2 regions of the Shewanella seohaensis genome follow, and region 2 is predicted to be linked to the other one. Evidence: predicted binding sites of a transcription regulator. Region 2 holds the regulator's gene; the other holds the start of a gene.
What was found. Region 2 encodes MetJ, which represses methionine synthesis genes. Its sites were predicted from a motif close to TAGACGTCTAGACGTCTA; they were not measured.
Positions count from the first base shown of each region.

Region 1: the regulator MetJ is predicted to act here: its motif matches at 5,290-5,307, upstream of msrA (peptide-methionine (S)-S-oxide reductase MsrA).

Region 1 covers NZ_JAKILE010000008.1:167,638-178,594, forward strand. Annotated here, with positions in the region: gene L2713_RS11320 (dihydrolipoyllysine-residue acetyltransferase) at 80-1,675, opposite strand; gene L2713_RS11325 (alpha-ketoacid dehydrogenase subunit beta) at 1,685-2,662, opposite strand; gene L2713_RS11330 (thiamine pyrophosphate-dependent dehydrogenase E1 component subunit alpha) at 2,666-3,844, opposite strand; gene astE (succinylglutamate desuccinylase) at 4,007-5,041, opposite strand; gene msrA (peptide-methionine (S)-S-oxide reductase MsrA) at 5,320-5,799, shown strand; gene pgm (phosphoglucomutase (alpha-D-glucose-1,6-bisphosphate-dependent)) at 5,919-7,571, opposite strand; gene seqA (replication initiation negative regulator SeqA) at 7,643-8,194, opposite strand; gene L2713_RS11355 (alpha/beta fold hydrolase) at 8,490-9,266, shown strand; gene L2713_RS11360 (DUF2788 domain-containing protein) at 9,368-9,589, shown strand; gene ybfE (LexA regulated protein) at 9,601-9,873, shown strand; gene fldA (flavodoxin FldA) at 9,929-10,456, shown strand; gene earP (elongation factor P maturation arginine rhamnosyltransferase EarP) at 10,536-10,957, shown strand, end outside.
Region 2 covers NZ_JAKILE010000003.1:210,699-221,655, forward strand. Annotated here, with positions in the region: gene L2713_RS04765 (bifunctional aspartate kinase/homoserine dehydrogenase II) at 1-394, opposite strand, end outside; gene metB (cystathionine gamma-synthase) at 406-1,569, opposite strand; gene metJ (met regulon transcriptional regulator MetJ) at 1,792-2,106, shown strand; gene L2713_RS04780 (sulfite exporter TauE/SafE family protein) at 2,208-2,951, shown strand; gene nrfD (NrfD/PsrC family molybdoenzyme membrane anchor subunit) at 3,076-4,020, opposite strand; gene L2713_RS04790 (4Fe-4S dicluster domain-containing protein) at 4,023-4,589, opposite strand; gene phsA (thiosulfate reductase PhsA) at 4,602-6,884, opposite strand; gene L2713_RS04800 (pentapeptide repeat-containing protein) at 7,382-8,008, opposite strand; gene L2713_RS04805 (phosphoribosylaminoimidazolesuccinocarboxamide synthase) at 8,711-9,814, shown strand; gene L2713_RS04810 (tellurite resistance TerB family protein) at 10,462-10,957, shown strand, end outside.

The DNA of each region.
Region 1 (10,957 bases), on a different contig from region 2:
TTATGGCCTGCGAATAAAAAAGGACGCTAAATTGCGTCCTTATTTGCTGGATTGGCTGTAAGTATTGGCTGACAGCCGATTAGCGCATGGCTAATAGCATATCCTGCGGCTGCTCAAGGTATTGTTTCCAAAGGTTGCAGAAACGAGCAATGGTGCCACCATCGATAACGCGGTGATCCCCAGACCAACTCACTTGCATGATCTGACGCGCTTCGACTTCACCTTTCGCATTGAAGCGCGGCAAGATTTGTAACTTACCTAATGCGACAATCGCGACTTCCGGCTTATTGATTATAGGCGTTGCGACTGTGCCACCTAAGGCGCCAATATTCGAAATCGAAATCGTGCCTTCTTTAAGATCCGCCGGCGCAACACGGCCGCTACGGGCGGCATTGGTTAAGCGGGTGATTTCGGCCGCGACCTCAAGGATGCTCTTATCTTGTACATCCTTCACGTTTGGTACCAATAATCCCACCTTAGAGTCGACCGCCATACCTATGTTATGACGCGCCTTGTAGGTGATTTCCGTACAATCAGCATTCACTTGGCTGTTAAGTACAGGGAACTGCGTTAAGGCTAACGACATGGCCTTCATAAAGAATGGCATCATGGTCAGCTTAACTTCGTCGGTGGAATACTTGGCCTTCATGCTTTCACGCAGAGCGACTAAGTCTGTCAAATCAAACTCTTCGCAATAGGTGAAGTGTGGAATGGTGGATACCGATTCCACCATCATTTTTGCCATCACGGCTTTCACGCCACGGATAGGCTCAATAATGTCACCCCGTGCAGCGCTTGCCACTGCTGTAGAAACGGTCGATTGAGCCACAGTTGGGGCAGCAACCACTGACGCAACGGCAGGCACAGCGCCGCCTTGCGCTTGGAAGCGAGTAATGTCTTCCTTATACACACGGCCATGTTTGCCGCTACCAGGGACGCGACTTAAATCGATATCTAAGGCACGTGCCATACGGCGAACGGCTGGGCTGGCTAAGGCTTTACCTTGGCGAGCAGGCTCCGAGGACACCGCCGCGCAAGCGGCTGGTGCTGCGGTATTCGCAGCGGTGGCGCTGGCTTCTTGTACATGGCTGACTGGCGCACTAACGCCACCTTCAACCTCGATCGCAAATAATGGCGCATGTACCTTAGCTAACTGGCCCTTACGATAGTGCAATTTGACAATTTTACCCGCTTTGATAGCAGGGATTTGCACTAGGGCTTTATCTGTCATCACATCGGCGATGGGTTGGTCTTCCACCACAGTATCGCCTTCTTGGACTAGCCATTCGACCAGTTCACACTCAACAATACCTTCGCCAATATCGGGTAGCAGAAACTCTTCTACGCTCGTACCCGCCGCGCTGGATTGGCTTGCAGGTGTTTGCGTCGCTGTGTGTGCTTCAGGCTGAGACGCAGCAACAGGTGCGACTTCGTCGGACTCAATCTGCACAGCATAAAGCGGCGCATGCACCTTAGCGATATCGCCTTTGGCGTAATACAGCTTGGTCACGACTCCCGCAAAAGGCGCTGGAATTTGCACTAAGGCTTTGTCGGTCATCACATCGGCGATGGGCTGATCTTCAGCAATCGTATCGCCCTCTTGCACCAACCACTCGACGAGTTCACACTCGACAACGCCTTCACCAATGTCCGGCAAAATAAAATCTTTAATCATACCGGACTCCTAGAAATTCACCGATGCCTTAATGGCTTCAAAGGTTTTGAGCGCATCGGGCATATATTCTTTTTCGTGGACCAGTGGATATGGGGTATCTAGACCACATACACGGCTGATGGGTGATTCTAAATACAAGAAACACTCTTGCTGAATCGTCGCGGCGATTTCACCGGCAAAACCACCCGTCAATGGCGCTTCGTGGTTGATCAGTAAGCGGCCGGTCTTCTTCACAGAATCTGCAACTGTATCTACATCCCAAGGCGCGAGTGTACGTAGGTCGATAATTTCGCAGGAAATCCCCTCTTTTGCCGCCATGTCGGCCGCTTTTTCGATGATTTCCATCTGTGCGCCCCACGCCACTAAGGTGATGTCTTTCCCTTCACGCACCACTTCGGCTTTACCCAGCTCGATTTCATAATCGCCCGCAGGGACTTCACCCACTGAAGCACGGTATAAACGCTTTGGCTCAAAGAACACCACAGGGTTTTTATCGCGAATAGAGGCTAATAATAAGCCCTTGGCCTGCTCTGGATTACGTGGCACAACCACTTTTAAGCCTGGCGTTTGGGTAAAATAAGCTTCTGGCGATTGTGAATGATAATGGCCGCCCGCAATACCGCCACCATAAGGTGTACGGAACACTAGGCTTCCCACATTAAATTCATTACCGCTGCGGTAACGGAATTTAGCAGACTCGTTCACTATTTGATCGAACGCTGGAAAGATGTAATCGGCGAACTGGATTTCCGCCACGGCGGTCATACCATTAGAGGCTAAACCGTTGGCAAAACCCGCGATGCCTTGTTCTGTCAGCGGCGTGTTAAAGCAACGGCTGCGACCAAACTTTTCCTGTAAACCTGAGGTTGCGCGAAACACACCACCAAAGTGGCCAACGTCTTCACCAAATACCACCATGCGCTCGTCAGATTGCATGGCGATAGACAAGGCCTCATTGACGGCCTGTAACATATTCATTTCTGCCACGGCTTATAGCCTCCCTGCACTTTTGGGATAGGATTGCGGATATTTCTTGATGTGTTCTTTAAGTTCACTCAGCTGCTTTTTCAGCGCTGGTGTTGGCTTGTCGTACACATCTTCAATGATCTCATCCAGCATAGGGATAGGTAATTTTTCAGCGACTTTAACGGCGGCTAACACTTCTTCACGGTACTTTTCGTAACGCAGGGCATCATCGGCCTCGGCCAACCAGCCTTTGTTGATCAACCATAACTTGAAGCGTTTGACTGGATCGTGTTGCTGCCACTTCGCCTCTTCTTCTTTGGAGCGATAGCCAGAAGGATCGTCAGAAGATGAGTGCGCGCCAAGGCGATACGTCATGGCTTCAATCAACACGGGAGCATTGTGCTCAATCGCATAGGCACGCGCCTGTTGCGTCGCCGCTAACACCGCCAGCATATCGTTCCCGTCGACACGAATGGTGTGCATACCGTAACCCACACCGCGGCTAGCGATACCGTTACCAGCAAACTGTTCTTCAGTTGGGGTGGAAATCGCATAACCATTGTTACGGCAGAAGAAAATCACGGGGCATTTTAACACCGCAGCCATATTCAAGCCGGCGTGGAAGTCGCCTTCAGAGGCAGCGCCTTCTCCGAAATAACAGACGGCGACATTACGTTTGCCCTGCATTTTCAGGCTATAACCGACACCTGTCGCTTGCGGGATTTGCGTGGCCAGTGGCGATGAAATGGTTTGATAGTTTAACGCCGCGCAGCCGTAATGAATTGGCATTTGGCGACCTTTACCTAAGTCCTTCTCATTGCTGAACATTTGGTTCATAAACTGTTCAGTCGTAAAACCACGGTAGCGTAGCGCCGCATGTTCACGATATTGCGCGAGGATCACGTCTTCTTGATCAAGCGCCGCGACACTGCCGACGATCGCCGCTTCTTCACCCGTACAGGTCATATAGAAGCTGATCCGTCCCTGACGCTGTGCGCCTAACATACGTTCGTCGAGTACCCGCGTAAATACGCAAGTATCGTAAATTTTGGTGGCTAAGGCTTCATCTATTACAGGCAAAACCGCGGTTTCATAGGTAGTGCCGTCTGCTTGTAGAATTCGAAGGATAGGAATGTGAAGCGATGCCTTATCCAAGAAGCCGACACGGTGCACTGTATCAGTGTTGAGTGTTGCTTTGCTCATATTGTGCTCTTGTTATCTCGTTACGCCATGGAAAATCCACAACGCCTAATTTATACGAATATGCCGGATGAACATTACGTTAACGTAAACTACCTATCAACCGTTGGCACAGTTCAAACGACAACTAATCCCCTGTGGGCATGTATATAATGCTTTACAAAACTAGCGAACATCTGGCGCGACTGAAGGGATCAGGCAAATCACAGTGCGATTACCGATGGGCACCTTAGCATTGGGGAAGACAATCGCTTCAAATTCCTGTTCGACTTTAATTTCCTGCCCACCCTCTCGGGCCAATACAAAGCCTTTCGGGAACGATCGGAAGTTTTCGACATCGGTCGCGAAGGTAAATTCAAAATCATCAAAATGTTTGTTAATCACCCGACACACTTGATACAGATTCACCTTATCCGCTGAGAATGGCTCAAGCGCTAAGGGTTTGTCTGTGATAAGGCGCATAAACATCTCTTGGGCGGCAATAAAACGCGTCATATCGTTTTGCCCCATGGGATACACCTTACCTAATTCAATGGTAAAGGCATCGGCGCCATACTGCTCGGAGGAAAAATAGCTAAAGGTGGTTGTCGGCTCATGGTGAAATAACACAGTATCGACGCCACTGGCGGCTAAAAACATGATTTGCTCGGCGCTGTAAGCACGGCCGGGACGATAGGGATAAATCGCAAACTTTTCGTGTTTTGACGCCCGCATCGCCGTGTGTAAATCGTAGTGAATACGCTGGCGCCCTGCAGCTGCGCCCTTAAAGAAGCGGTCGACATAGGCTTCTAATTTTTTTGCCCGCACCCGCTCAGGATTCACTAATCCCGGTGGGTTTGAATGCTCGCCACTAAAGAGACGATTCATGTTCTCGTCGATAATGCGAGTCCCGTTATTAATCGCTAAAGGGTTACCAATAAGAAAGAGCGTGCGTTGTTTGGCGATGATTTTTTGTTGGAGAAGCTGTTTGATTAAGGTATTGCAGAGTTCGATGGGTGCGGTTTCATTACCGTGGACACCGCAGGAGAGAATGACATCCTTACCTTGGGCTTGTGCTGGCTCAAAGACGATCACACCTGTGTCCCACACTTCGACTCGAGTATGTTCCCCTAAGGTGAAACTAAACTCATCCCCGAGTGTTTCAGGATTGGCGAGGGTCAGCGCGAGAAAATCCTTCGAATCTAACAGAACTTGTAACACAGAATTCTCCTTATAATAGCGTGTTAAAGACGGGAGTGATGGCAATAACTGCCTGTTTCATGGCACTTATCGCTACCCGCCTTAAAAAGCGCATCCATACTAACACAAGTTTTTGGGCCGTTACTCTGTCATTCTGGTCAAACAAGCGCATTTCGCGGCAAAACCACAGCATCTTAGCCGCATTTGGTCGACATAGGATTAATTTTGTCGACACACTTGCTTTTAGGGATGAGTTTTATCACAATCCTTAGCCATCTAGACTTCTATCAGGATTTATCATGGCGTTAGCAACTTTCGGTGCCGGCTGTTTTTGGGGCGTGGAGTATTTCTTTAGACAAGTCAACGGCGTGACCAACGCGACCTGCGGCTATATGGGTGGTAATAACGAAGCGACCACCTATGAGGAAGTCAAAAAAGGTAAGACAGGCCATGCTGAAGTCGTGCAAGTGGAATTTGACCCTGCGATTGTCAGCTACGACGAATTACTGGATGTGTTTTGGAAGAACCACAACCCCACCACGCTCAATATGCAGGGTGGCGATATTGGCACTCAGTACCGCAGTACCATTTTCTTCCATGACCGTGAGCAAAAAGCGACGGCCGAAGCTTCTAAACTGGCCTTTGCCCGCTCGGGCCGCTGGGGATTACGCCACATTGTGACTGAAATTGTACCTTTGCAGCAATTCCATGTGGCAGAGGAATATCATCAAAACTATATCGATAAGAACAACTTACCAAGTTGCCATCTCGAGTATTGATCATCACCATTTAGCATCTGCGTGAGCGGCTTGACTTCTCATCGCTGCAAATAAAAACGCACTCATAGGATTTCCATGAGTGCGTTTTTTATCGGTAAAATCAATGCTTAACTGCTAGGTCAGGCGCTAAGCGCCTTATCAATCAAGGCCTGTGCGTCCTTGATGATATCGGCAAGATGCTGCTCACTGATAAAGCTCTCACCATAAATCTTAAATAACGCCTCAGTGCCCGACGGCCGCGCCGCGAACCAACCATTGGCCGTCGTCACTTTAATGCCACCTATCGAGGCATTGTTACCAGGGGCGTGGGTCAATACGGCATCAATCTTCTCACCCGCCAGCATAGTAGCGTTCAAGGTCTCGGCATTAAGCTTGGCAAATTTGGCTTTGTTCTCAAGACTAATCGGGCTGTCGATACGCTTGTAGAAGCTTTGACCGAATTGCGCCACTAATTCTTGATGGCGTTGCCCCGGCGTCTTGCCAGTAACCGCGAGCATTTCGGCCGCTAGCAGTACCAGAATAAAACCGTCTTTGTCGGTACACCAAGTCGTGCCATCACGGCGCAGGAACGCCGCGCCAGCACTCTCCTCACCACCAAATGCAATGGTTGCCTCGGCTAATCCATCGACGAACCACTTAAAGCCTACCGGGACTTCGAGTAATTTTTTGCCATGGAAGGCGCAGATTTTATCGATAAGCGCGCTCGATACCAGCGTCTTGCCGATGGCTAACTGCTCGCTCCATTCAGGTCTGTGGGTCAGCAGATAATCAATGGCTACCGCTAAATAGTGGTTGGGGTCCATCAGCCCTGTTCCCGGACACACGATACCGTGTCTGTCGTAGTCAGGATCGTTACCGACGCATAAATCGAAGGATTCTTTATGGGCCAGTAAGCCTGCCATCGCATAGGGAGAAGAACAATCCATGCGGATCTTGCCGTCTTTATCGAGCGACATAAAGCTAAAGCTTGGGTCGACCTTATCGTTAACTAAGGTGATATCGATGCCATAGTGCTTGGCAATCGGCGTCCAATAATGAATACCCGAGCCGCCTAATGGGTCAACGCCCAATTTCAGCTTAGCCTTAGCGATAGCGTGCATATCGACCACATTGACTAAATCCGCGACATAGGGCGTGATCAAATCAATGGCATGCACATAACCCGAAGTTAACGCATCGGCATAAGCCAGCTTATTAACGCCCTTAAGCCCTGCGCGCAGGTAATCATTAGCACGGGATTCAATCCAAGCGGTGATATTGCCTTCGGCTGGGCCGCCATGGGGAGGATTGTACTTGATGCCACCATCCTGCGGTGGATTATGGGATGGCGTAATAATCAAACCATCACTTAACGCGGCGCCACTCAGCGCCGCTTCACGATTAGAGCAAATAATGGCATGGGACACCACAGGTGTGGGGGTAAAGCCATCATTTTGCTGAATATGCACAGTCACCTTATTGGCCGCTAACACTTCAATCGCCGACACGTAAGCCGCATAAGATAAGGCGTGGGTATCGATACCTAAAAATAGCGGGCCGTCGATATTCACCGATTGGCGATAATCCACCACGGCCTGGGTAATAGCCCAAATATGGTCTTGGTTAAAACTTGCTTGAAATGCGGTTCCGCGGTGACCCGAGGTCCCGAACGTCACACGTTGCTCGGCAGCATCCACATTAGGTTTGATGCTGTAATAATGGCTCATCAGCTTTGGAATATTCACCAGATCCGTCTGACTCGCGGTTTGTCCTGCCCGTTGATGTATTGCCACCTGATCCTCTCCTACTGGAAAATCGGTTAATTAAATGGAAACGCCGCATCATTGCGGCGTCGATAAAGGCGTTATACGCGTTCGGCAATGCCGTTGGCGATTTGGGCATCGCAGCCAAATTGCATTAAGGCTTCGACTAAAATGGCCCGTTTTTTGGCGGTGTTATTGTTGGTCGTGACCCAAAATCCGGTGTTACCGATTTCCTTAGGATTAGCAGTAGCACTGGCCTTGAGTAACTCTTCCCGTGAACGCGCAAAATAGAGTCGATCGCGACCTTGGATCTGTAAAATTTGCGAGAATTGCGCTTGGCTCTGTTGGTATAAACTCTCGAGCAAGAATAAGAAACGACCCACGGCGCCTTTTTGCTGCTCTAACTTATGCTCATCCACCAATTGATTGAAATCGGGCGCAGAGACTAAGGTTTCTACCTGAGACGCAATCTGTGGTTCAGGCGTCGTTGCTTCTAAACTCGGTTGGCTAATGGCCTGTGGCTGCGTTTGTTCAACCGCATCGACGGACAGGCCGAGTAATCGACGGAGAATGTCAGAGGCGCTCTCACCAATACGTTCCGTTTTGCTGGCAATATGACGATAGAGCTCTTCATCCACTTCGATGTATTTCATAACCTTATTATCCTTTGTTATTCGATAGGCTTAACCGAAAAAGTGCACCACAGGCGATCCTCGCAAAGGATCTGTGCGATCGTTGCCCCAGTGTATCTATCTCTATCAATCTGATAAAGCATCATTAATCTAAAAATGCGTGAAATCGCACATCAAATTAGCACAAGCGGGTTAATCGCTGAAAAAGCCAGCAAGTTCGGCGCACTGTGCCTCAAAATTGCCTCAAGACTTGTCAAACTTAACCCATTAGGGGCACAATCCGCAGCACTTTATGTACCACAGCACAGGCGATTTCATGAATTTTGCATCCACAGGTCAAGGAGAAGCAGTCCTCCTTATCCACGGACTCTTTGGCAATTTAGATAATCTTAAGGGGCTAGGACAAGTCCTCGAAGCAAATCATCAGGTTATCCGCGTTGATGTGCCTAATCACGGTTTGAGTGAACATTGGCAGGAGATGGATTACCCAAGCTTAGCCGAGGCCATGGTGGCATTGTTAGATGAACTTGAGCTTGAGCGTGTACACATTGTTGGCCATTCCATGGGCGGTAAAATCGCCATGGCAACCGCGCTTGCCTATCCAGAACGCATCATCAGCATGGTAGCCGCCGATATTGCCCCAGTTGCTTACCAGCCGCGCCATGATGCGGTATTTGCGGCACTCGAAAGTTTGCCACTTGAAGGCCACACCGACCGCCGCTTTGCGTTATCGCATTTATTAGCGGGTGGCATCGATGAACCGACCGCGCAGTTTTTACTCAAAAACCTCCAGCGCACCGACACCGGCTTTCGTTGGAAGATGAACCTGACTGGCTTAAAAAGCTGTTATCCCAACATCATTGGTTGGCCTAATGAAAACCACAAATCGCAGCAAGTCTATAACGGACCGAGCCTTTTTATCCGTGGTGGTGACTCCAATTATGTGACCGCAGAACATCGCGACGAGATCATGCGTCAATTTCCCGCGGCGCAGGCCAAAACATTAGAAGGTTGTGGCCATTGGCTACATGCTCAAAAACCAGCGGTGTTTAATCGTATTGTGTCTGAATTTATTGACAAACACTCAGTGTAAATGACAATGATTCTCGACCTAAATCATATAGCCGACACCCTGCTGATATGATATATTCGCGCCTCTTTTAGCCTTAGAAGACTCTAGAGGACTAAGAAAGTATGTTATCTCAGTACATGGAACAAATTGAAACCATTGGCCTGAACCTGTTTTTTGCCGCGATATTTTTCTTTATCGGCATGGCCATCCACGATGTGCTTAAACAAGGTAATGTGCCGAAATTTGGTCGATTTATTGTGTGGTTAGTGTTATTTCTCGGCTGCGCCGGGTTTATTGCAAAAGGTATTATCCAGATGTCCTGGGAAGGTTCAGGCATCGGTTAAACAATAAGAACATGGCAAAAGAAGCAACAGATAGAACAACCATTGACCTTTTTGCCAATGAAAAGCGCCGGGGCCGCCCACGTAGCAATCCTTTGTCCCGTAGCCAGCAACTTAAGGTCAATAAGCGCAACCAGATCCAGCGGGATAAAGCCAAAGGATTAAAGCGAATAGAGTTAAAGGTGTCACAAGATTTATATGACGCCTTGAATGAGCAGGCATTGGCCAGTAACATCAGCCGAAGCCAGTTAATCGAATTAATTCTTCAGCAAAAAATTGAATGCTGAGCAATCGATAGCAGCAAGATTAACGTATAAGTGAACTAGACATAAAGGATAGACAATGGCAACTGTAGGTCTTTTTTTCGGTAGCGACACAGGCAACACCGAAGCTGTCGCCAAGATGATCCAGAAGAAACTGGGTAAGAAAATGGTTGAGGTGAAAGATATCGCCAAGAGCACCAAAGAACAGATCGCAGAATACGACCTGCTGCTGTTCGGCATCCCAACCTGGTATTACGGTGAAGCACAGTGCGACTGGGATGACTTTTTCCCTGAATTAGAACAGATTGATTTTACAGACAAACTGGTTGCTATCTTCGGTTGTGGTGACCAAGAAGACTACGCAGAATACTTCCTCGATGCCATGGGCATGGTGGGCGATATCGTTCAAGCACGTGGCGGTATCATCATCGGTCACTGGCCAACGGCAGGTTATAACTTCGAAGCGTCAAAAGGCTTAGTCGATGATGACCACTTCATCGGTTTAGGGATTGACGAAGACCGTCAACCAGAGCTGACTGAAGAGCGTGTGGATGCTTGGGTTAAGCAAATCTACGAAGAAATGTGCTTAGCCGAGTTCGAAGACTAAGCTCAGTTCCGTAAAAAAAGCGGCCGAAACGCCGCTTTTTTTATGTGTGCTCTCCCGATTAATGAAAGCGATACACTCAATGGCAACCACCGCCCCCCACTGGGACATCTTTTGCTGCGTCGTCGATAATTACGGCGATATCGGCGTCACTTGGCGCTTAGCCAAACAGCTGGTCAATGAATATCAACTCCCCATTACACTCTGGGTCGATGACTTAAACAGCTTCTCGCATATTTTACCGAGCCTTGATCCAAACCAAAGCAGCCAAGTCTTTCATGGCGTCACCATCAATCATTGGACAACGCCCCTGCCCGTGGCATTTGTGCCTGGCACCGTATTAATTGAAGCCTTTGCCTGCGAACTGCCTGACGAGGTCAAACAACAACTCATCACGCTGCACAGCACCACACCGCAAGCGGTGCCTGTATGGCTGAATTTAGAATATTTAAGCGCAGAAGACTGGGTCGATGACTGCCATGGGTTACCCTCAATGCAGGCAAG
Region 2 (10,957 bases):
GCGCCGCCATTAAGCGCGCCGACCAACGCTCACCAAAGCTCACCACATGGCTAATTTGGTAATCGTTGCGGGAATCTAAAGATAATAGACTGATTAACTGAGCTTTATCCGTGGTTAAACGCTCACGTAGATCCCGCGCTTGCTCATTAGATAACAGCTGCTCAATCAAACCTTGTTGATAGCTGATAAGAACCTGTAACTCTTCTTGCCATAATTGGTTGCTATCGCGCAGGGACAATAATTTATATAAAAAGTTAGTGGTTTTACCCGCGGCAGACACCACCACCAGATCATCACTATGACCATGGGTTAACAGAATATGGGCGACTCGGCGATAACAATCGGCATCGGCTAAGCTGGAACCACCAAATTTATGTAAGTGACAACGTGCCATCTCGAATTCCTCTACTGACAAGCCGCAACGGCGGCCAATCCTGCTTGAATATCTGCAACTAAGTCTTCGGCATCTTCAATACCAACCGACAAACGTAATAGGGTGTCTTTAATGCCAGCTTCATAACGCGCTTGGGGCTCCATCGCCCTGTGGGTCATAGTCGCGGGCACGGCCACGAGACTCTCAACGCCACCTAAGCTCTCGGCCACGCTAAATAAACTTAAGGCATCTAAAAAGGCGACCACTTCGGCCTCGCCGCCCTTAAGCTCAAAACTCAGCATAGCGCCAAAGCCTTTTTGCTGCTTGGCGGCAATGGCATGACCGGGGTGATCCGCAAGGCCTGGGTAATACACTTTGCTCACTACAGCGCTGCTCGTCAGCACGTCCAGAATACGCTGGGCATTGCTTTGATGCTCGCGAATGCGCACGGCCAAGGTACGCAGACCGCGCAGGGTTTGATAACTGTCGAAGGCAGACCCAGTTAAGCCTAAGGTGTTTGACCACCAATGTAAGGTCTCACCGAGTTGAGGATCTTTGGCGATCACCGCGCCGCCCACCACATCGCTGTGACCATTGATGTACTTAGTGGTGGAGTGGATAACGATATCGGCACCGAGTAACAGCGGTTGCTGCAAAATGGGCGAGAGGAAAGTATTGTCCACCACCACTAAAGCACCTACAGCGTGGCTTGCCTTGGCGATAGCTTCGATATCGACGACTCGCAGCAGAGGGTTTGATGGGGTTTCAATCCACACCATCTTAGGTTGCTGGGCAATCGCTTGCTCGAGCGCTTGGGCATCGGTTTGATCGACCACCAGCAGTTTAAATTGGCCCTTTTTAGCCAAGTTAGTGAATAAACGGTAAGAACCGCCGTAACAATCGTGGGGCACCACCAGCAAGTCATCGGGGCCGAGCAAGGTAGTGACTAGAGTAATGGCTGCCATGCCAGTGCAAGTCACCACACCGGTTGCGCCCTTTTCCAGCTTAGCTAAGGCATCACCTAAGATGCTGCGGGTGGGATTGCCGGAACGGCTGTAATCAAATTCGCGAGGATTTTTATGACCATCGAAGGCGTAATTAGTCGACAGGTAAATTGGCGGCACCACCGCGCCATACTGAGTATCGCTTTCGATACCCTGACGCACTGCTAATGTGGCTAATTGACGTTCGGTCACTAATTTGCCTGCGGTCATCGGGAACTCCTAAGTTCGCAAAGAGATGTCTGGACGTCTAAATGTACCTAAGCCCAGTGGCATCGTCAATAGGCGTTAAGACGTTTAGACGTCTAAACATAAAGAAATCTGTTTGCAATCACTAAGAAATAGTAGCAATAATTTGACTGTTATCTGTAAGGGTTTAAAATCTGCCCCGAATTTAGCGTTATAACAGGTGAGTCAATGACTGAATGGAATGGGGAATACATCAGCCCCTATGCTGAACATGGCAAGAAGAATGAACAAGTAAAGAAAATTACTGTGTCTATTCCGCTCAAAGTGCTAAAAGTCCTCACGGATGAACGTACCCGTCGTCAGGTGAACAACCTGCGCCACGCCACCAATAGCGAACTCTTGTGTGAAGCATTTTTGCATGCCTACACCGGCCAGCCTCTGCCTGATGATGCCGATCTGTCGAAAGATAGCCCAGACAGCATTCCCGCCGAAGCGAAACGGTTGATGGACGAAATGGGGATCGAGTGGGAAGATATGGAGTAACGCTTAAGCGTCCAATATCCTACTTATCATTAGGGATCGTTAATGCTCATCTTGCCTGATGGGTTAGAGTAACGATCCCTATTTTGTTTTGATGGAATCCTATGTTCTCCTTGATAGATCCACAAACGCTCGCCATTGCGTCTGTGATTGTGTTTTTAGGTGCCCTCACCCAGAGTCTGATTGGCTTTGGTCTTGCCGTGGTGGCGAGCCCGTTGCTGTATATTGTCGACCCCGAATTAGTGCCCGCACCTGTGATTGTGATGGGTTTTTCCATCGCCCTACTCACCCTACTGCGTGAACGCGGCCATTTAGAATTCAATGGCTTGCAATACGCGCTTATCGGTCGAGTGCCCGGAGGTTTTATCGGTGCCAGCCTGCTGCTGTTTGCGCCGCAGCCGATTCTTGGTCTGGCGATTGCTGGCATTGTGGCAGTCGCCGTGGTGCTGAGCCTGTATAAATTGACTCTTCCCGTGAATAAGGCAACCCTGTTTGGCGCGGGCGTAGTCTCGGGGATCTTTGGTAATATTGCCGCCATTGGTGGCCCACCGATGGCGATTTTGTTGGCGGGTAAGGATGCCTCCAAATTTCGCGCCGCACTGTCGGCCTTCTTTATCTTCAGCTCGACCATAGCCCTGGTCATTCTTGGGGTGACGGGCCTACTCGAAATCAAGCATTTGTGGTTATCACTCATGCTGCTGCCCTCAGTGTTTTTAGGCTATTTAGTGGCGGGCAAACTGGTGGGGAATGTGGATAAACATAAGACCAAGATGGCAACCTTAGCCCTCTGCGCTATCAGTGCCTTAGTGCTTACGGTGAAATCTGTGATTGAGCTATTGCCGCAATAATTACCGCAATAATTACCGCAATAAAATCCTGCTAATCGCAGCCATAAAAAAGCACCGTTAATCGGTGCTTTTTGCTTGCAGGGATAAGTGATGTATCCCATCGATATTGCCGTTAACCAGCACTCTAACTTAGATAGCTTTGTCCCGCATACACAATAAAGTGTCTCAGTGCTAACACGCCGGTTAAGCTGGCGCAGGCCACCATGATCATCGCGCCCTTAGTGTGGCGAGTCGCGGTGGGAAGCAGCATAAACAACAGCGGAATACCAAAACCAATCCCGACCACGCCAATCCAAAATACGCTCGCCCACACGCCAGAGGTGAGTGATGCCAGCGCCGCAGCCGCCGCTCCGCCCTTAAAGTACAAGGCGCAGAACAACATAAACAGGAACATGATTTCGATTGCCATCACTGGCAGCTCTAAGCCATGCATTTTGGCTAAGGTCTTGTCGTGGCTATCGGTCTTGAACATCACCAGCGCCAGCACCGCATTAGCCGCCGCGCCCGCCGATAAACCAGAGACTAAAAACAGCGCTGGCAATACCGCAGTGTTCAACATCGGATAGGCATTCATAGCCGAAATTAAGAAGCCAGTGTAAGCCCCCACGCCAATGGCGAGGATAAACAGCAGTACTTCAATCAACTTTCTAAAGGGCATCAGCAGCTTAGCGATAGGCACGAGGAAACCTAAGCCCCACTTTGGCAGTTCATCACGCAACACAAGAATCGCGTAGGCAAATGCCAAGGGGGAGTAAGCCAGTAGTGCTAACACCCCAATCGCCATTACGGACTGGAAGTTATAGTTGATTAAAATCAGCCAGAAGTGGAAAGGCTTCGTTAAATCAAACACTAAACATGCCAAGCCTAGACAAATGGCCACTGGACCAATAATCGCCGCGGCCTTGAGAATACTCGTCTCCCCCTGCGCTTGCTCCTTATTAAACCAACGCAGGCCAATGCCAATCAGCAAACTTCCGGCGGATAAACCCGCCATAAACAGATACACGGCGATGATCCAATGCCAAGTGACGGGATCATATTGCGCCATATCGCCCCAAGTATTGTTCATAATCAAATCCCCCCTCTTTTGGTAGGAACGCGATATACCCTAGGCTGAGTGCCTAAATGGGTCTTATCTTGGTAAGTGATCTTAGTGTTGAGTAGCATAGCCACCTCACTCAGTGGATCGTTGGCATCGCCAAAGACTAAAGCATCGGTCGGACACACAGTCACACAGGCAGGCTCTTCACCACGGGCCAAACGCGTGTCCTTACAGAAGTTACACTTGTCAGCCACTTTGGTTTCTGGGTTCATAAAACGTACCTTGTAGGGACACGCCGCCACGCAGTACATACAACCCACACACTTATCGCCATGGATGGAGACAATCCCATCCTCGCCCACATAGGCCGCGCCCGTTGGGCATACCTTCACACAAGGCGCATCTTCACACTGCTGGCACGATACCCTGTGGTACTTAAAGTGCAGGTGTGGCATCTCGCCGAAGGGGCCCTCTACGCGCACTTGTAAGCGAGTCACGCCCTCGGGGACACCGTTTTCACTGCGGCAGGCCACGTTACAGGCTTGGCAGCCGATGCACTTGTTCTCATCGTGCACCATCACATATCTTTTCGTCATTTGAGCCTCCAATTAGCGTTTTGCCAGCGTGACGCCTGTCGTATGAATATTCATGCCACACACAGGGGCTGTTTGATGGGGCAGTAAGTTTCCGCAGTGGATACCTTTACCAGTCGCTCTAACCAACTCTTTGTTTTTAGAGCCAAAGCCCATATAGGCAAACACGGTATCGGGGCGAATGCCCGGGGTGACTAAGGCGTGGCCTTCTTCGCTACCCACGCTGCTGGTTAACCGAATCGGGTCGCCATTGCTGATCCCTAACTTGCCCGCCGTGACGGGATGCACCCAAATGGCGTTATCCGACATCAGGTTAGCCAGCATAGGGATATTGTGAGTCGCGCCATTGGTATGCACGGCGACCTTGCCTTGGATAAAGTACAGCTCGTCGGCTTTCTTCAAATGCACTTCGCGGAATTTAATGACACCGCGTCCTGGCGCCATGGCTTCGACCTTGGCGGAGGTCAATTCAATCTTGCCGCTTGGGGTTTTAAAGCTGAGTAAACTGCCGTAGGTACCGTCTTCATCCACGGGTTTGGCATTGGCGTAAGCCTTAGTAAACTCGGCCACCATCTTAGGTTCGCGCAGCATGATGGGCTTACCGAAGCTAACAAAACCTTCATCCTTGATGCGGCGCAGCAGTGCGGTATCGCGATTCACCTGCAGCAGTTGCAGGGTTTCCATATTATCCCAGGGGTAAAATTCACTTAGCCCGAGCTTATGGCCAATGTCCTTAAAGATTTGCCATGAAGGCTTAGTGTCACCCAAGGTTTCCACCACCCGTTGGCGCACATAGTAGGCGGGATTTTTACCCGACTTATCGGCGATTTCTTCATCGCGCTCAAGGTAAGTCGACTCGGGTAAAATCACGTCGGCATAGGCGGCGGTTTCACTGATATACACATCGCAAACCGCAACAAAGTCGAGCTTTTTCAAGGCTTCAACCACACGCGCCCTGTCGGTCATGGTTTGCATTGGGTTGGTACGGGACATCACCCAGCCATGTAACTGATAAGGCACCGCGCTTAAGGTCGCATCGAGAATCGTTTGATAAATCCCGCCCGATGACCACATCATGGCGTACTGCTCTTCCACTTGGTCGATACGTTTCGCCGCAGGCTTTGGCATATCTTTTACGCCGGGCTTACCTAATACGGGCGCCACGCTTTCTCCCGCCAGCTTGTTATAGTCGCCAGGCTTTTGACCTAGGTAGATACCGCCCTTGCGCTCGATATTACCAATCAAAATATTGGCAGCGTACAAGGCCCGGCGCATTTCAAACTCTTCGGTGGTAAAGGTGGCTCTGTGACCAAAATCCACCACAGCATGGGGTGCCTTGGCCGCATATTCGTGGGCGATACGGCGAATATCTTTGGCGGGCACATCGGAAATGGTTTCGGCCCACTCAGGGGTGTAGGCTTTCACTTCGGCGGCGAAGGCATCAAACCCTTCCACATAACGCTCGATAAAGGCCTTGTCGTAGAGATTATCTTCTATCAATACATGGCATAAGGCTAAAGCCACCGCCACATCGGTACCGGGACGGATCGCATACCATTCATCGGCTTTGTCGGCGACGATGGAGAATCTTGGCTCGAACACCACCAGCTTGGCGCCTTTATCCATTTGCGCCGCCATCATGCCGCGGGTTTCGGACATGTTGATGCCTTCGTACAGGTTATGGCCGAAGTTAATGATGTATTTGGAGTTGCTTAAATCGCGCTTCACCTTAGTACCAAACATGGCCTTAGCGGCAATTTCGTAACCACCGGGGCAAGTTGAGGCATGGGTAAAGGTATTCGGGCTACCAAAGGCGGTGGCGAGATGGAATAAGTGTTTTTCTTGCGAACCGGACTTAGAGGAAAACGCCACGGCTTCAGGGCCATAAGCTTGTTTGATTTTATTAAGATTATCGGCAATCAGTTGATAGGCTTCATCCCAAGAGATCTCGGCCCACTTACCCTCGCCGCGCTCACCCACCCGTTTGAGCGGCTTCACGATACGCTGTGGATCGTAAAGCAAACTATGGCCAGCGCCGCCCCGGGCACAGACTTTACCACCAAAGGATTTAGCCGCCTTATTGCCACTGATAAAGACGTTTTTGCCCTCAATCACCCGCGCCGAAATCGGGCAGCGAGTCGAACACATCTCACAGATACTGGCAATGTCTTTGCCCATTCCCTTTAGCTGCTTGCTCTCTAATGCCGCTAAGCTGCCCGGCAACAGGCTAGCCAATGCACATGTTGCACCGCTGGCCCCTGCGCCCTTTAAAAAGGTTCGCCTATTAAGCTCAATCATGGTTACCTCCATCACACTCATCCACCCTAATGCGCCACTTGGCACACGCAAACTTAGGCTTTGGCTTACCACTGCGGTTTAAAGACTAAATTCGCTCACAGGTTTTTAGTTATTAGTGCCAACAGACCTAGTGTTACGTCGCGTCGGCATTTTGCTGTTTCAGGGTGATTGTTATCCCGAAAGGGAGAGGCGGATATTGTGGTAAACCACATGGCAAAGTTGAGTGTGATCTGCGGCAACTAAAAGTTAAAATTGTTCTAAAAAATCGTGAATAAGATCAATAAGCCTGTTTTGCCTAAACCTGTACTTAGCCAGTACTAAGCCAGCGCACAGACTCGCGGCTTTGATAAGTTAAAAAGTTCTCAAAAACCCTCAAAAGCCGCTCCCATATTTAGGATGGCCGCGTGCGCAGAGTATGAGATAAGCGTTTCGCCCAGTCGTCACAGGGGAATCGTTGAAAGGGAGTCAGGCATAAGCAAGGCTAATGCCTAAGGGAGTTAGTCAACCAAGGTGATCTCTAAGCCATTTAATAGGCGAATCGCTTCGTCGCGACTAAACTTAGCGCCCTTAATTTTATTGTTAAAAATATCGATATCGTAATCGGTCGCCTCGGAGAAATCCGCCTCCATCAACTCGGTGCGGCCGAATAAGCTGTGGCGAAAATCGCTGTAACTAAAGTTGGCGCGATTAAACTTGCCCTCACGGAAATCCACATCCTGTGCCTTACAGCCCTCGAGCACCATTTCATCGAGCTGAAGCCCCATAAAAGAGCAATCGTTTAAAATACAGGTTCTAAAGCTAAAAGGCGCCGCAAAGGATAATCTCGGCCAAGCGGCGCGGGTCCAATCTATGCCGACCAACTTACATTCTTCAAAACTCACACCGTTAAATTGGCTTAAGGGCACCTTGAGCAGGCTCAAGTTACAGCCCACAAAACGGCAATCGATAAACTTACAGTTATGGAATGTGCTATCGCTAAACTGGCAATCGTGGAACTCGCACTCTTCAAACTCCAACTCCTGCCACTGGGTTTGGCTTTCGGCCAAGGCGATAAATTGCTGCGAGAAAAAATATCGCCCCTCAGCAGCGGCGCGCGCCATCATCGGCGTTTTTACATCTGTCATTGACTACCTCTATGTGTGCCCTCTGCCTTATGCTAAGGGCTGATGGGCAAACTGTGTTTTTCAATTCACAAAAAATGGGCGTTAACGCAAAGGCCACGCTGTATATCGTGCTTAGCCACGACCTTTATTCAGACCGCCTATGCTAACCCGATTTACAGAGCTAACTGCATGCCTATATTGGGATTAATACCATTCTAAGGCTTAGCGAGTCACACTATAAACTCAAGCTTCGCGATTCCTCTGCTCGGATTTCATGGAAAGTATTTTCAGCCGCCGCATTGCTCCCCTACCCAATTTACCCCGACACGCCGCACAGATGTGCATAAATAGCCGTGGAAAATTTTGCGAATAAAGGTAAAATGGCGCCACTTTTCGCGGCTGTCTAACAAGGTTCTCTCGGATTAATGGTTAGCCTTTTCGAGCAAAATGGCACGGGGTTTCCCCGCTTGAACAGACCAGATTCTCTCTGGCACCAACCTTGCTCTGCGTGCTATTTTTACCCCTTATCCCGACCTTCTCTCTCCTGCCTATCGCCCGAAAACATCCTATTCGCTTTACGTTTTAACCTCACCAATCTCTTGTGCGCACTTAGCGATAAGCTGTTGGTCAATAATAAAAAGGTGGCAAAGCATTTACGGCTTAAGCACACCGCAACGAATAAAAAACTCGTCCCTACACTCTCTATCCAAAGGAATACTCGTCATGAGTCTTGCTGATTCCGTATTAGCCGTAAACAACGATTTACCCATCCGCACCGACAGCCCAGTCCATAGCGGCAAGGTACGTAGCGTTTACTGGCTAACCGACGCCGACAGCCGCCGTTTAATCAAAACCAAGGGCTACAATGTGCCCGAAGATACGCCGCTTGCCATTATGGTGATTAGCGATCGCATCTCCGCCTTCGACTGCATCTTCCACGGTGAAGGCGGATTAAAAGGCATCCCAGGTAAAGGCGCGGCATTAAATGCCATTTCTAATCATTGGTTTAAGTTATTTGCCGAAAATGGTTTAGCTGACAGCCACATTTTAGATATTCCGCATCCCTTCGTTTGGATAGTCCAAAAAGCCCGTCCGATTAAAGTCGAAGCCATTTGCCGCCAATATATTACTGGCTCAATGTGGCGCGCCTACTCTAAGGGCGAGCGCGTATTCTGCGGTATCACACTGCCAGAAGGCTTAGAGAAAGATCAAAAGCTGCCAGATTTGCTGATCACCCCTTCCACCAAAGGTATTTTAACTGGGATCCCCGGTGTGCCCGCGCAGGATGACGTTAACATCAGCCGCAGCGATATCGAAGCCAACTACCAAGCCTTTGGTTTTGAAAAGGTAGAAGATATCGACCTGTACGAGAAGCTGTTAAAAGATGGCTTTAAGGTGATCTCAAAGGCACTGGCCGACCTTGACCAAGTATTTGTGGATACCAAGTTCGAGTTTGGTTATGTGACCGATAAAAACGGCAACTCAAAACTGATCTATATGGATGAAGTGGGCACCCCCGATTCATCTCGCATTTGGGACGGCGCCGCCTACCGCGATGGTAAAATCCTTGAAAACTCTAAGGAAGGCTTCCGTCAGTTCCTGCTGAACCACTTCCCCGATCCGGACATTCTGCTCAACAAAGACAGAATGCCAGAACGCGAAGCCCTCGCCCGCGATAACGCCCTGCCATTAGAGGCGATGATGGATGTGTCACGCACTTACACCGGCATCGCCGAGAAGGTGACTGGCGCGGCGATTCCGCTGCCAGCCAATCCTAAGGCAGATATTATTAAGATCCTGCGTGAAGAGTATGATCTGATTGTTTAATCAGATTTCGATGAGGTAGGGTGTTTTTCCTTAACCTCTAAATGTAGAAAAGGCGCTTAGGCGCCTTTTTGTTTGAGTCATTTAAACACTTAACCAATACAACGCTGATAATTAAGCACTGTCATTCCAGTGACACGCCGTGAACTCGTCCATGAGGGCTCGACGACGGCATCCATGCCGTCAACGGTCACTTACATGCCAATGCTTAATTCAACCAACTCTTCAGTAATCTGTATGCCTTTTTACAAGCAAACACCTTGCAAATTTAACAATGAGTGGCTCGTTAAATCGTTCTAATTTCTAGTCTCCAATGCTTTTAACTCCTCGATACTTAATGGCTCTTTTCCTTGATGGATAATAGAGTGACAGTTTGAGCAGACTGGGATTAGATCGTTAATTGGATCAATTTGATAACTTCCTTTGATAAAGTTTTTTGTAGCCGTTGCCATCGAAGATGAGTTAACATTTTATTAGGTATAATCGAGTGTAATTATCTGTTTTTTTTAATAAACCATAGCAACTAAGAATGCCACTAAAAACACTCACGAAAGATCAATACGCCATAATTTGACTACTATAGTGTTTTAAAACTGTTAATGGTCTTAAATTTACTGACCATCATCTTCATTTTGTAAGGGAACAACGATATGAGTTACTGGAAAATTTTTGCGGGTGCAGCAATTGGTGTTGGAGCAATAGCTGCCGCCCCTTTTACCGGTGGAGGTTCTGTTTTAGGCGCGGCTACATTATTAGGTTCGTTAAGTGGCGCAGGTGCTTTGGCTGCTGGTGCCGGTGTTGCTGGAGCAGCAGCGGGAGCGGTATTAGCAAACAAGGATGACGAAGCTCGAAATGAAAACTACCAAATAGCAAAAGCTGAACAAGCCATTGAAATGGAGAAGCTACAAGTACAGCTTGCAGAAATGATGGCAGATATAGCCAAAAGAGAGCAGTTTATCCTGACCGCATTTGCGCTGGGTATCTGTTGTGCTTATGCGGACGGTCACATTTGTGATACTGAAATTGATGAGTTGGATTATCTTGTCTCTGGAATCGGTACAAGCGAAATGCTTTCAGAATCAACAAAAAAACAAATTATGGATATGAAAAATTCGCCTCCAAATTTAAGCACTGTGTGGGCAATGA